Regions from separate parts of the Halomonas sp. LS-001 genome, predicted to be linked through region 2. Evidence: riboswitches for the same ligand, from Rfam matches in the RefSeq annotation. Region 2 holds a riboswitch; each other region holds the start of a gene.
What was found. Region 2 has a riboswitch for thiamine pyrophosphate ahead of thiM (hydroxyethylthiazole kinase). Riboswitches for the same ligand answer to the same signal wherever they lie in the genome.

Region 1 (3,276 bases), 700 kb from region 2:
TCGCTAAGCTAACAGCGCCAGATGCGGTAAAGCTAGGTTTATAAAAGAAGGGTTATAAAAGAGAAGTTGTAAAAAGTATGCCCCGCCAATGCGGGGCATATTGATAAATAAAGACAGCTTTCTCAAACCGAGTCGAAAAGCGGCAGAGTCTCAGTCAGAAGGTGCTCGAAAGGTTCCAGCTGGCTTTCATGCATTACCAGTATCGATGCTTCCTGAGTAAAGTGACGATCCGGCGGCGTTAAAAACGCAAACTCACCTTCTTCTAAATGGAATTCATGGATTTCGCGAATGCCTGCCGGTGTACGACACTGGCTGCTACGGTAGGCATCATCTTCGCTATATACCAGGCGATGATACATCTTGAAAAGTGTGTAAAGCGTCAGCCCACCGTTGAATTCAGGCCAGTGAGCGGGGCGAAGACGGATGTCCTGATCCAGCTTTTGACCATCTGCTAGCGCATTGGCAATCACAGTATCTAAAGGCGCCGCCAGCAAGCTGTTATCAGTGCATGGGAAAGTGTTGGCATGTTTGGCATCCGCATTGAACAGGGTGCTGACACGTTTAAGGTCCGCTAGGGTGTTCAGGGGATATTCCGCATATTGCAGCTCGCTGGGGTCATAACCACCGTTTTGCCAGCCATGGATCACCCTTAGCGTTAACAGACCTCGTTGCATAGGAATGACGGCAAGCTGGTGAAGCATCACGCGGATATGCAGCTGGCGCTCATGGCTTTCATTATCGAACGCATGATAAGGATCGGCGAAGAGATTGTGGAGGCGACCGGGGGTATGTTCCTTCGCTTCGTTGTAGCGCATGGGGCTTCCCTATAAGCAAACAATCAGCGCTGCAATGCGCATGCGCCAAAAAAGTAAACAAGCTTTAATTAATGCGGTGTTCAGTATGGCGAGCGTAGCAATAAAAGAAAAGCTTTTGACTCACGACTCACGACTCACAAAAACAACAGGAATCAGAATGAACACATCACTTAGCCGTTTCAGCGTACCGGAAGAGCTCAACGAGTTGCCTGATGATATCCGTGACACCATTCTGGCCGTGCAGGAAAAGGCCGGTTTTGTGCCCAACGTGTTTTTGATGCTGGCCCACCGGCCTGACGAATTCCGGGCGTTTTTTGCCTACCATGATGCCCTTATGGAGCGTGAGTCAGACACGCTAAGCAAAGCCGAAAAAGAGATGATAGTGGTAGCCACCAGCGCCCGTAACCGCTGCCTTTACTGCGTGGTAGCCCATGGCGCTCTGGTGCGCATTTACAGTAAAGACCCGCACCTGGCGGATCAGGTGGCGATCAATCACCGTACGGCGCCGATTAGTGAGCGCCATCGTGTCATGCTGGATTTTGCGCTGTATTGCGGCCTGGATGTCGGCGAGTTGACAGATGACTGGGAAGCACGCCTGAATGCGGTAGGGTTCACGCGTGAAGATATCTGGGATATTGGTGCCATTACTGCCTTTTTTGGCCTTTCCAACCGCCTGGTAACGCTGACAGGCACGCCGCCCAATAGCGAGTTCTATCTGATGGGGCGAGTGCCGCGCGACAAGAGCTGAGGCTTTACTGGCCTGGGTTTTAATTGCCCGGGTTTTAATTACCTGGGTTTTAATTGTCTGAGCTTTACTCGTTTATAGCAATCCGCAACAATAATAGAGTCTACTACTGACAACTTACATTCACTGTCGCCAGGGGAGCCTTAGGGCTGAGAATACGCGCCGTTGCGCGCAGACCCTGGAACCTGATCCGGTTCGTACCGGCGGAGGAAGTGCGACATGCCATATCTGACAGCCGCGGCGCTTGGCGCGGCACTTTTCTGTTTTGCTTTTTTGGGTCTGCGGGCGCGCTATGCCAATCATCTGCTTGGCGATAACGCCGTGGATGACTACCTTTCCGCACGTAACTCGCAATCTTCATTCACCATTGGCCTATCCTTTCTGGCCTCAGGCATGGGGGCGTGGATTCTGTTCGCGCCGCCGGAAATCGGTGCCTTTGTTGGCCCGGTTGCTCTGGCGGGGTATGCCATCGGGTCAGCACTGCCTTTTATTGTGCTGGGTTTATACGGTCCTAAAATCCGCCGTGCCCTGCCAAAGGGGCGCAGCATCGCCGAGTTTGCCCAGGCTTGCTACGGGCGTGGTGTACGCTACTGGGTAACGCTGGTATCAGTGGCTTACATGGCCTGCTTTCTGGCCGCTGAGCTAACGGCGATTGGTGCGATTACCGCGCTGCTTTCTGATGTGCCGCCTGCGCTGGTGATTCTCGGTGTGGCGCTCACTACCTTGCTTTATACCGCCGTTGGTGGTCTCAGGGCGAGCCTGGCCACGGACCGCTGGCAGGCCTGGCTACTGATTATCCTGCTGGTGATTGTTGGCGGCGTTGCCTTGAACGCGCTGCCTGAATTGCCAGCTGATGCCGTTATGCCCAGCGCGCCTATCGGGAGCGCACTGAGCGTGGCACTTACCCTGGTGATAGCAGTGACGGCCGCTAACCTTTTCCACCAGGGCTACTGGCAGCGGGTATGGGCCGCAGAAGATAACCGTAGCCTGGCACGCGGTGCCTGGCTGGGCGGTGGCGCGACCGTGGTGGTGGTCATGTTGATTGGTGGCTTGGGTATCGTGGCGGCGATGAGTGGGGTGGCCCTTGGCGAGCCACCTATCCCGTTTTTTGCGCTGCTGTCTGAAGCGCCGAACTGGCTGGCGCTCCCCGCCTTGGTGCTGGCGGTGACGCTGGTTGCTTCCAGCGTGGACACGCTGCAGAACGCTATCGCTTCCCTGGCCAGCGAGCAGTTCTCTGCGCAGAAAGGCTCACTGGGCGTGGCCCGTTGGGTGACGGTACTGCTGATGGTGCCGGTGGTAATTGTCGCGCTGCAGGGCGTATCGGTACTGCGTCTCTTCCTGATTGCCGACCTGCTCTGCGCCGCCATTGTGGTACCAGTGTTGCTTGGGCTGTGGTCGAGGATGACACCCGTCGCGGCCATTGCCGGTGGCGTTGCGGGCATGCTCGGTACCGTGCTGCCCGGTTGGGTGGCGCAAGGCAACCTGAGTGCGGGTGTGCTGGCGGCCACCTTTCCAAACAGCATTCCCACACTGGCGCCTTTTGTGGGTGCCTTGCTGGCCTCGACGCTGGTGAGCGTGATGATGGCGTTGCTCAATCGCCGAGCGGCCGTTTGAGGTAGCGTAAACGCAGAGCCAGCAGCCCCAGGCCGCTGGTTATCAAAATCACCAGCACGCCCAGCAGTAACGGAAAAGCCCCCGCGCCCAGCCAATCCAGCA
Region 2 (3,276 bases):
GTTCATGGTCGCCTTTACTGGGTGTGGCAAAGACGGGCCCAAAGCCGAAATAATCCAGCTGACTGACAGGGGCGCTGGCAAGCTGCGCCAGGGTATTCACTGAAAGCCCGAGAATCGCCTCTGGGCCAAGCACTTGACGAGCCCGTTCAATCGCTGCATCGCTTTGCCCGACATGAAGGCCATCTGCCTGGCTTGCCAGAGCGACCTCAAGGCGGTCATTAATAATCAAAGGAACATGACTGCCAGCAAGCAGGCTTTTCAGTCGCTTTGCCTGCGCTGTCATGGCCTGGTCGGTGGCGTATTTGTCACGTAACTGGACGATACTGACCCCTCCGGCGACAGCTTCTTCTACCGTGCGCTCTAGCCCTTTGGCAGCACACAGCGTGGCATCCGTCACCAGATACACCGAAAGATCAAACGGCATCAATCATCTCCCATGTTAACCGGGTATCCAGGTCTTGCGGGGAAAGCTGGTACAGGGCATCCAGAAACGCAGGCGCAAAGCTGCCGGGCCCACCGGCCGTGCTACCTGCTTGTTGGCCTGCCAGCGCAAAACAGCCAAAGGCAGCGGCAGTGGCGGTCAAAGGGGTGGAAGGTGCAGCGCCAATAAACGCAGCCACCGTTGCACTGAGAGCGCAACCCAGCGTGGTAACGCGAGGCATTAAGGCGTGCCCACCGTGAATGCGTATCGATTGCTGTCCGTCGGTGATGATATCGGTTTCACCACTGACCGCCACAATGCAGTGCTGCTGGCGTGCCAGTTGACAGGCGGCGGTGTGAGCCTCCTCTACGCTGGCGGTACTATCAGCGCCACGCCCAGGGTTGGCAATACCATTGAGGCTGAGAATTTCTGAGGCATTACCGCGAATGGCACTCGGCTTTAATGCTAACAGCTCAGCGCACAGTGCTTGTCGGTAAGCGGTGGCGCCCACGGCCACAGGGTCTAATACCCACGGCGTGTCGTCTTCATGCGCCGTACGGGCTGCCAGACGCATACTGTGCGCCCAAGGGGTGGAGATCGTGCCAATGTTAATGGAAAGAGCCGCCGATAGACGCACAAACTCCACGACCTCTTCCTGTTCGTGCAACATGGCCGGTGAGGCACCAAGAGCAAGTAACACATTGGCGCTGCTGTTCATCGCCACATAATTGGTCATGCAGTGGGTCAACGGCGTGAGTTGTCGCAAAGCGGCCAGATGCTGACCAAGCGAAGATGCCGATGAAGGCATTGATGAAAATATTGATGGAGATGGTGGCGAGGGTATTGTCATGACATCCTCCCGGCTGGGAGGCAGTGAGGCAGAGAAGCCCCACGACTCCCTACGCCGGCATTATCCGGTTCAGGTGCTTGAGGGTGCGTCTCAGCTTGAGGATCAGGCTTACAAAGCCTCACAAGCGCCCCTGTCGTTTTCAGAAGCGCCATCCTAGCGAATTATTTACCGAAAGGCGATGCGTGTACCGTAGGTCAGCATTTCATCCGGGGTCATCGCTCGGCCGGGTGTGCCAATCATTTCATCCCCGCATTGATCGGCGAAGGTAAGCACGCCGTGGTGAAAACCTAATTGGCTTAGCTTATCGCGGATTTCACCGGTGCCAAGAAACGAGCACACACGCCCCTCATTATCGCTTAAGTTGGAAACACCGTTAGCATGGTGAAAGCGCACGGTGTAGATGCCATCCATTGATTCCACTTCCACGATGGGGGAAAAACCATTATGAACTGCGCGAGATAACTCGCGATAGCTGAGGCGGTCGCCAAGCTGATAATCAATACTCGTCATGATCAACTCCTGATAACAGGCTGATACGGCTGAAAGGGATTTTTGTATAGCCTTTGGATAATAAGTGTAGAGTAATTATTAAATTCTTCCAGCGCATTCTTCGAAAAAACGAAAACCTTTACAGGCGAGGCCATCAAATGCTTCGTTGTGGTTAGCGTGCAGCGTCCAGGGCATGTTGCTGCAGCAGTTTTAAGGGAATCACATCCAGCGCTTTTTCATGTGTTGCGCTGAGAATGATGGGCGGTGCCAGGCCGACATCAGCGGCTTCTTTCCAGCGACTGGCACACAAGCACCAACGGTCGCCTGGCATAAGGCCCGGAAAGCCAAATTCAGGACGAGATGTCACAAGATCATTCCCCTGGGCGCGCGAATAGGCCAGAAACTCTTCCGTGACCATGGCGCATACCGCATGAACGCCCTGGTCCTCAACGCCGACGCGACAAAAACCATCGCGATAAAATCCAGTAACAGGCTCGTGGCAGCAAGGTGTCAGTGGCTCACCTAAAACATTGCGATCTCGTGACATACTAGTATCTCCTCAAAAGGGGCGGGGTCGCCCGTTGCGTGTATCAGCGCTCAGCCTGCATACTGGCCTGAAGGTCCTATCGGCTTAAAACAGGTGCTTAAAAACAGGTACTTAAAAACAGGCATTTGAAAACAGCAAGCCGTCACCATCAGAAAACGTGTGACGGTCTTGAATATGACGGTCTTGAATATGACGGTCCTGAATATGACGGTCTTGAATATATTGTACATGGAATGACTTTTGTACAAATCATGGCGACTAACCAAGGAGACTCAACGATGGCATTTAGTGGCGAGCACCACCCAGGCGTGACGGCACCCCCTGAGGAAACCCAGGGCTTTCGACTCAACCATACAATGTTGCGCATCAAGGATCCCGCGCGCGCACTGGCCTTTTATTCCCAGGTGTTTGGCATGCAGGTTCTGCGCCGGTTGGATTTTGAGGAAATGCAGTTTTCTCTCTACTTTCTGTCCAACGTGGAAGATAGCGATAGCGTGCCCGAAGACGCCTCGGCTCGAACGGCCTGGACATTCAGTCAGAAAGGGTTGCTGGAGTTGACGCATAACTGGGGAACCGAAGACCAGCAGGATTTTGCCTATCATGATGGTAATGCCGAACCTCAGGGCTTTGGCCATATCTGCTTTTGCGTTCCCAACCTGGAAGCCGCTCAGGCATGGTTTGACGAACACGATGTCACCTTCGTTAAGCGCGCCGATCAGGGCAAAATGCAGGATGTTATTTTCATCAAGGACACGGATGGCTACTGGATTGAAGTGATTCAGGCCGACCGCATGGCCGGTAAAGGAGACTAAGCATGGCGCATCTGCTGTTCCGGCTGCGTCATGTCACAGAGGAAGAAGCCCTCGAAGTTCGCCAACTATTGGAAGAACAGGGGTTTGACACCTACGAAACCCAGGCAGGTTTTTTTCGCCTGGGCGTAGAGGCTATCTGGTTGCGTGATAATCGCGA
Region 3 (3,276 bases), 610 kb from region 2:
GATAAGCCGATGTAGCGAACATCTTAAAAAAAAGCAGCACGACAACGATGGCGTACCAATACACTGCGTTATCCATGGCGTCTCCTTACTCTGCCCCCGCAATCAGCGACGGGCGTCGAAAAACCAAGTGTAGCGCGGATTGAGGCTGGGGAGGGCGAACGCTTTGTACTCCAGCGACACGGCTGGTGGCAATTTTGAATAAAATTGGTGACAACGAATGCCGTTGTTGTTGCAACTTGTTATACGTTTTGGGAGCGCTCCCTAAGTAGGCGCCCTTTTGCTTTTGATTCATGCTTTAGGAAGTTAACCATGAAATGATAATCAGGGTGCGATTTCAAGCTACGACTGACAAAGTAAACCCTTGTTGAACTGTGAGAAAATGTCTTTACTACCCCAGAGCCTAGATTGCTGCCAGCGACAATGCTGAATTTTATCCCAGGTATACTAAATACTATATGTTGATAGCCATCATGATTTTTGACTGTAGGAAAGCTCATTGATGGTGTGTCAACTACTTGATTCTCAACATATACGGCCAGGTAAGTGTTTTCTGGTAAAGCTGAATCTCCCATAAGAAATTTCGAAAAAGCATACATTTTTTCCTTGCGAATTGAGTTTTCTGTGTCGGGTAATCCGCATGACCCCCAGTCTGTTGCCGACATCCTCCAAGCAATACTGACGGCAAAATACATGAATCCAAAGGCTAACTCTCCATTAGGTGGAAAATACCAAACTTCATCCTGTACGCTAGTCAGTGCCTTATACTTCCTTATTTTCGTAGCTAGCTTGAAACCGTTTGGGCGAGCCATCAGTGGTAGTACTATATCCTCTCCATTTTTGGAGAACTTCAACTCACAATTTTCGCAAAGCAGATGTTTTTTGGCTTGTTTATCGGTATACGCTGCTGACTTATCAAAGCCAGAGATCCAAATAATATCTTCCCCTTGCCCTGGAAAACCTTTTTTAATAGTTCGATAAATTGCCTTAGGCATGAAGTGACTATCTTTCAGCTTCATTGACCGATTACATAAAGCGCAGACTCCGTTCATTAACGCTCCTCGGGCGTATAACCGTTTATTATTGCGCATGCGCGTTTTTCTAGAAAACTTAATTCTGCCAAAAACTGATAAAAAATCGATAATAAAGATTTATTAATTTTCGTTCTAAAGTTTGCCAAAAAAGCATGCATGAGATTTATTTTTTTTAAGCCATTATCAAAATAGCACATAAACATACAGTTAGCCTTATCAACTCATTGCCACTTCTTGGGTTTGTAAAAAACACCCGTCAAATTAAGCACTCACCCATGCCAGGGATAAGGAAAAACGCGCATTGCCGACACTCAAATAGAGCAACGGGGCGCTTATGCTGCCGATACACGAATGCCGCATCACACTTTCATGCATACCAATCGCTGTTGCGCTGAACGGCAAAATTTTCTTTATGCCCATTTAATGTTTGCGCCGAACTTAGCTGTCGGATCCCCTTGCATCTCCTGCCTCTGCCTCCTAGACTGCTTGCATTAACTGCTTGACGGGGTGCCGGTGAATCCGGCTGAGATGGCGCAGGGCGTATCACTTAGATGCTGCCAAAGCGCTGGTCCCGCTGAACCTGATCCGGCTAATGGGCGGCTCCTCATGAAGAGGGCAGCTCGGGTACCGGCGTAGGGATCAAGCGATGGCCTCGGCTCAGCTTCACGCCACCTTCCGTGCCATTCCCTCGATCTCAATCGCCCGCCTTCCGGATCATTACCACCGGAGGCATCATGGGCTACTGCTTTACCGACCTTACCAACGCCTGCCATGACGACTGGCGTGCCTATATTGAGCACGATTTTGTCCGCCAGCTGGGCACCGCCGCGCTACCCGAACCCTCGTTTCGCCACTATCTGAAACAGGATTATCTGTTTCTGATTCACTTCGCCCGTGCTTACGCCTTGGCCGCCTATAAAAGCCCGACCCTTGCTGACCTGCGCCAGGCCCATGAGGGTTTAAAAGCCATCGTGGATGTGGAGCTGGGCCTGCACGTGGGGTTCTGCCAGGAGTGGGGCATTTCAGAAGATGAGTTGGCCCAGCTGCCGGAAGCGCGAGCAACGCTTGCCTACACCCGCTATGTGCTGGATACCGGCAACCGTGGCGACCTGCTGGATTTGCACGTGGCGCTGGCCCCTTGCCTGGTGGGTTACGGCGAAATTGCCAACTGGCTGAACGCTCAGCCGTTCACCCTACGCGGCGCGAAAAATCCCTTTGACGCCTGGATCGCCATGTACGAAAGCGAGGAGTTTCAGGCCGCCATGCAGGCGGAACTGGAATGGCTCAACGCTCGCCTTGCCGAGGTGACCCCCGCCCGTTTTGCCGAACTGAGCAGGATATTTGGCGATGCCACCCGCCTGGAAATCGATTTCTGGCAGATGGGGTTGGATCTTGCTCACTGACACCGGCCAATCCATCCGTTCAATCGCCTTATAACAACCGTTTCATAACAACAAGCAAACAATAAACCCAAGGAAATCATCATGAGTAAAACTAGCCACTTTCTAGCAGAAACCGCCCAGGTCGATGCCGCTGCCATTGCGCCGCTGCCCGCCTCGCGCAAAGTGTATGTCGAGGGCTCACGGCCGGATATCCGCGTGCCGTTTCGGGAAATCACCCTGTCGCCTACCAAAACCAGCAGCATCGATGAAGAGAACCCGCCGCTGCTGGTGTATGACACCTCTGGCCCTTACACCGACCCCGCGGCCAGCAACGATTTACGCCAGGGCTTACCCGCGCTGCGCCGTACCTGGATTGAAGAGCGTGACGATACCGAGTTCCTAGATGGCCCAACCAGTGAGTACGGCAATCGTCGCGCTAACGACCCAACGCTTGCCCAGCTGCGCTTTGATTTAACCCGCACCCCACGCCGGGCAAAAGCGGGCAAGAACGTCACCCAGCTGCACTATGCGCGCCAGGGCATTATCACGCCGGAAATGGAGTTTATTGCCATCCGCGAGAACCAGCGTCGCCAGACGTTAGGCACCGCCGAAGTCGAGCGCATTCTGGGCCATCAGCATGCTGGCCAGAACTTTGGTGCCAGCCTGCCGGAAGAAATCACGCCGGAATTTGTGCGCGACGAAGTGGCCCGTGGGCGAGCGATTATTCCTAATAATATCAATCACCCTGAATCCGAGCCGATGATTATTGGCCGTAATTTCCTGGTGAAGATTAACGGCAACCTGGGTAACTCAGCGGTCACCTCGTCGATTGAAGAAGAGGTCGACAAAATGACCTGGGGGAT

Region 1: linked by a shared signal. The riboswitch ahead of ACU6TU_RS12185 (sodium:solute symporter) and the one ahead of thiM (hydroxyethylthiazole kinase) in region 2 are both predicted to bind thiamine pyrophosphate.
Region 3: linked by a shared signal. The riboswitch ahead of tenA (thiaminase II) and the one ahead of thiM (hydroxyethylthiazole kinase) in region 2 are both predicted to bind thiamine pyrophosphate.

Annotation. Positions count from the first base shown of each region.
Region 1 covers NZ_CM129816.1:2,690,846-2,694,121, reverse strand. Annotated here, with positions in the region: gene ACU6TU_RS12200 (CoA-acylating methylmalonate-semialdehyde dehydrogenase) at 1-12, shown strand, start outside; gene ACU6TU_RS12195 (hypothetical protein) at 123-815, opposite strand; gene ACU6TU_RS12190 (peroxidase-related enzyme) at 973-1,563, shown strand; TPP riboswitch at 1,685-1,790, shown strand; gene ACU6TU_RS12185 (sodium:solute symporter) at 1,780-3,174, shown strand; gene ACU6TU_RS12180 (MFS transporter) at 3,152-3,276, opposite strand, start outside.
Region 2 covers NZ_CM129816.1:3,386,317-3,389,592, reverse strand. Annotated here, with positions in the region: gene thiE (thiamine phosphate synthase) at 1-424, opposite strand, end outside; gene thiM (hydroxyethylthiazole kinase) at 414-1,271, opposite strand; TPP riboswitch at 1,301-1,413, opposite strand; gene ACU6TU_RS14995 (DUF6482 family protein) at 1,437-1,781, opposite strand; gene ACU6TU_RS14990 (DUF2237 family protein) at 1,933-2,307, opposite strand; gene gloA (lactoylglutathione lyase) at 2,586-3,119, shown strand; gene ACU6TU_RS14980 (DUF6164 family protein) at 3,122-3,276, shown strand, end outside.
Region 3 covers NZ_CM129816.1:153,728-157,003, forward strand. Annotated here, with positions in the region: gene ACU6TU_RS00710 (MAPEG family protein) at 1-76, opposite strand, end outside; gene ACU6TU_RS00715 (hypothetical protein) at 240-1,049, opposite strand; TPP riboswitch at 1,525-1,687, shown strand; gene tenA (thiaminase II) at 1,766-2,434, shown strand; gene thiC (phosphomethylpyrimidine synthase ThiC) at 2,516-3,276, shown strand, end outside.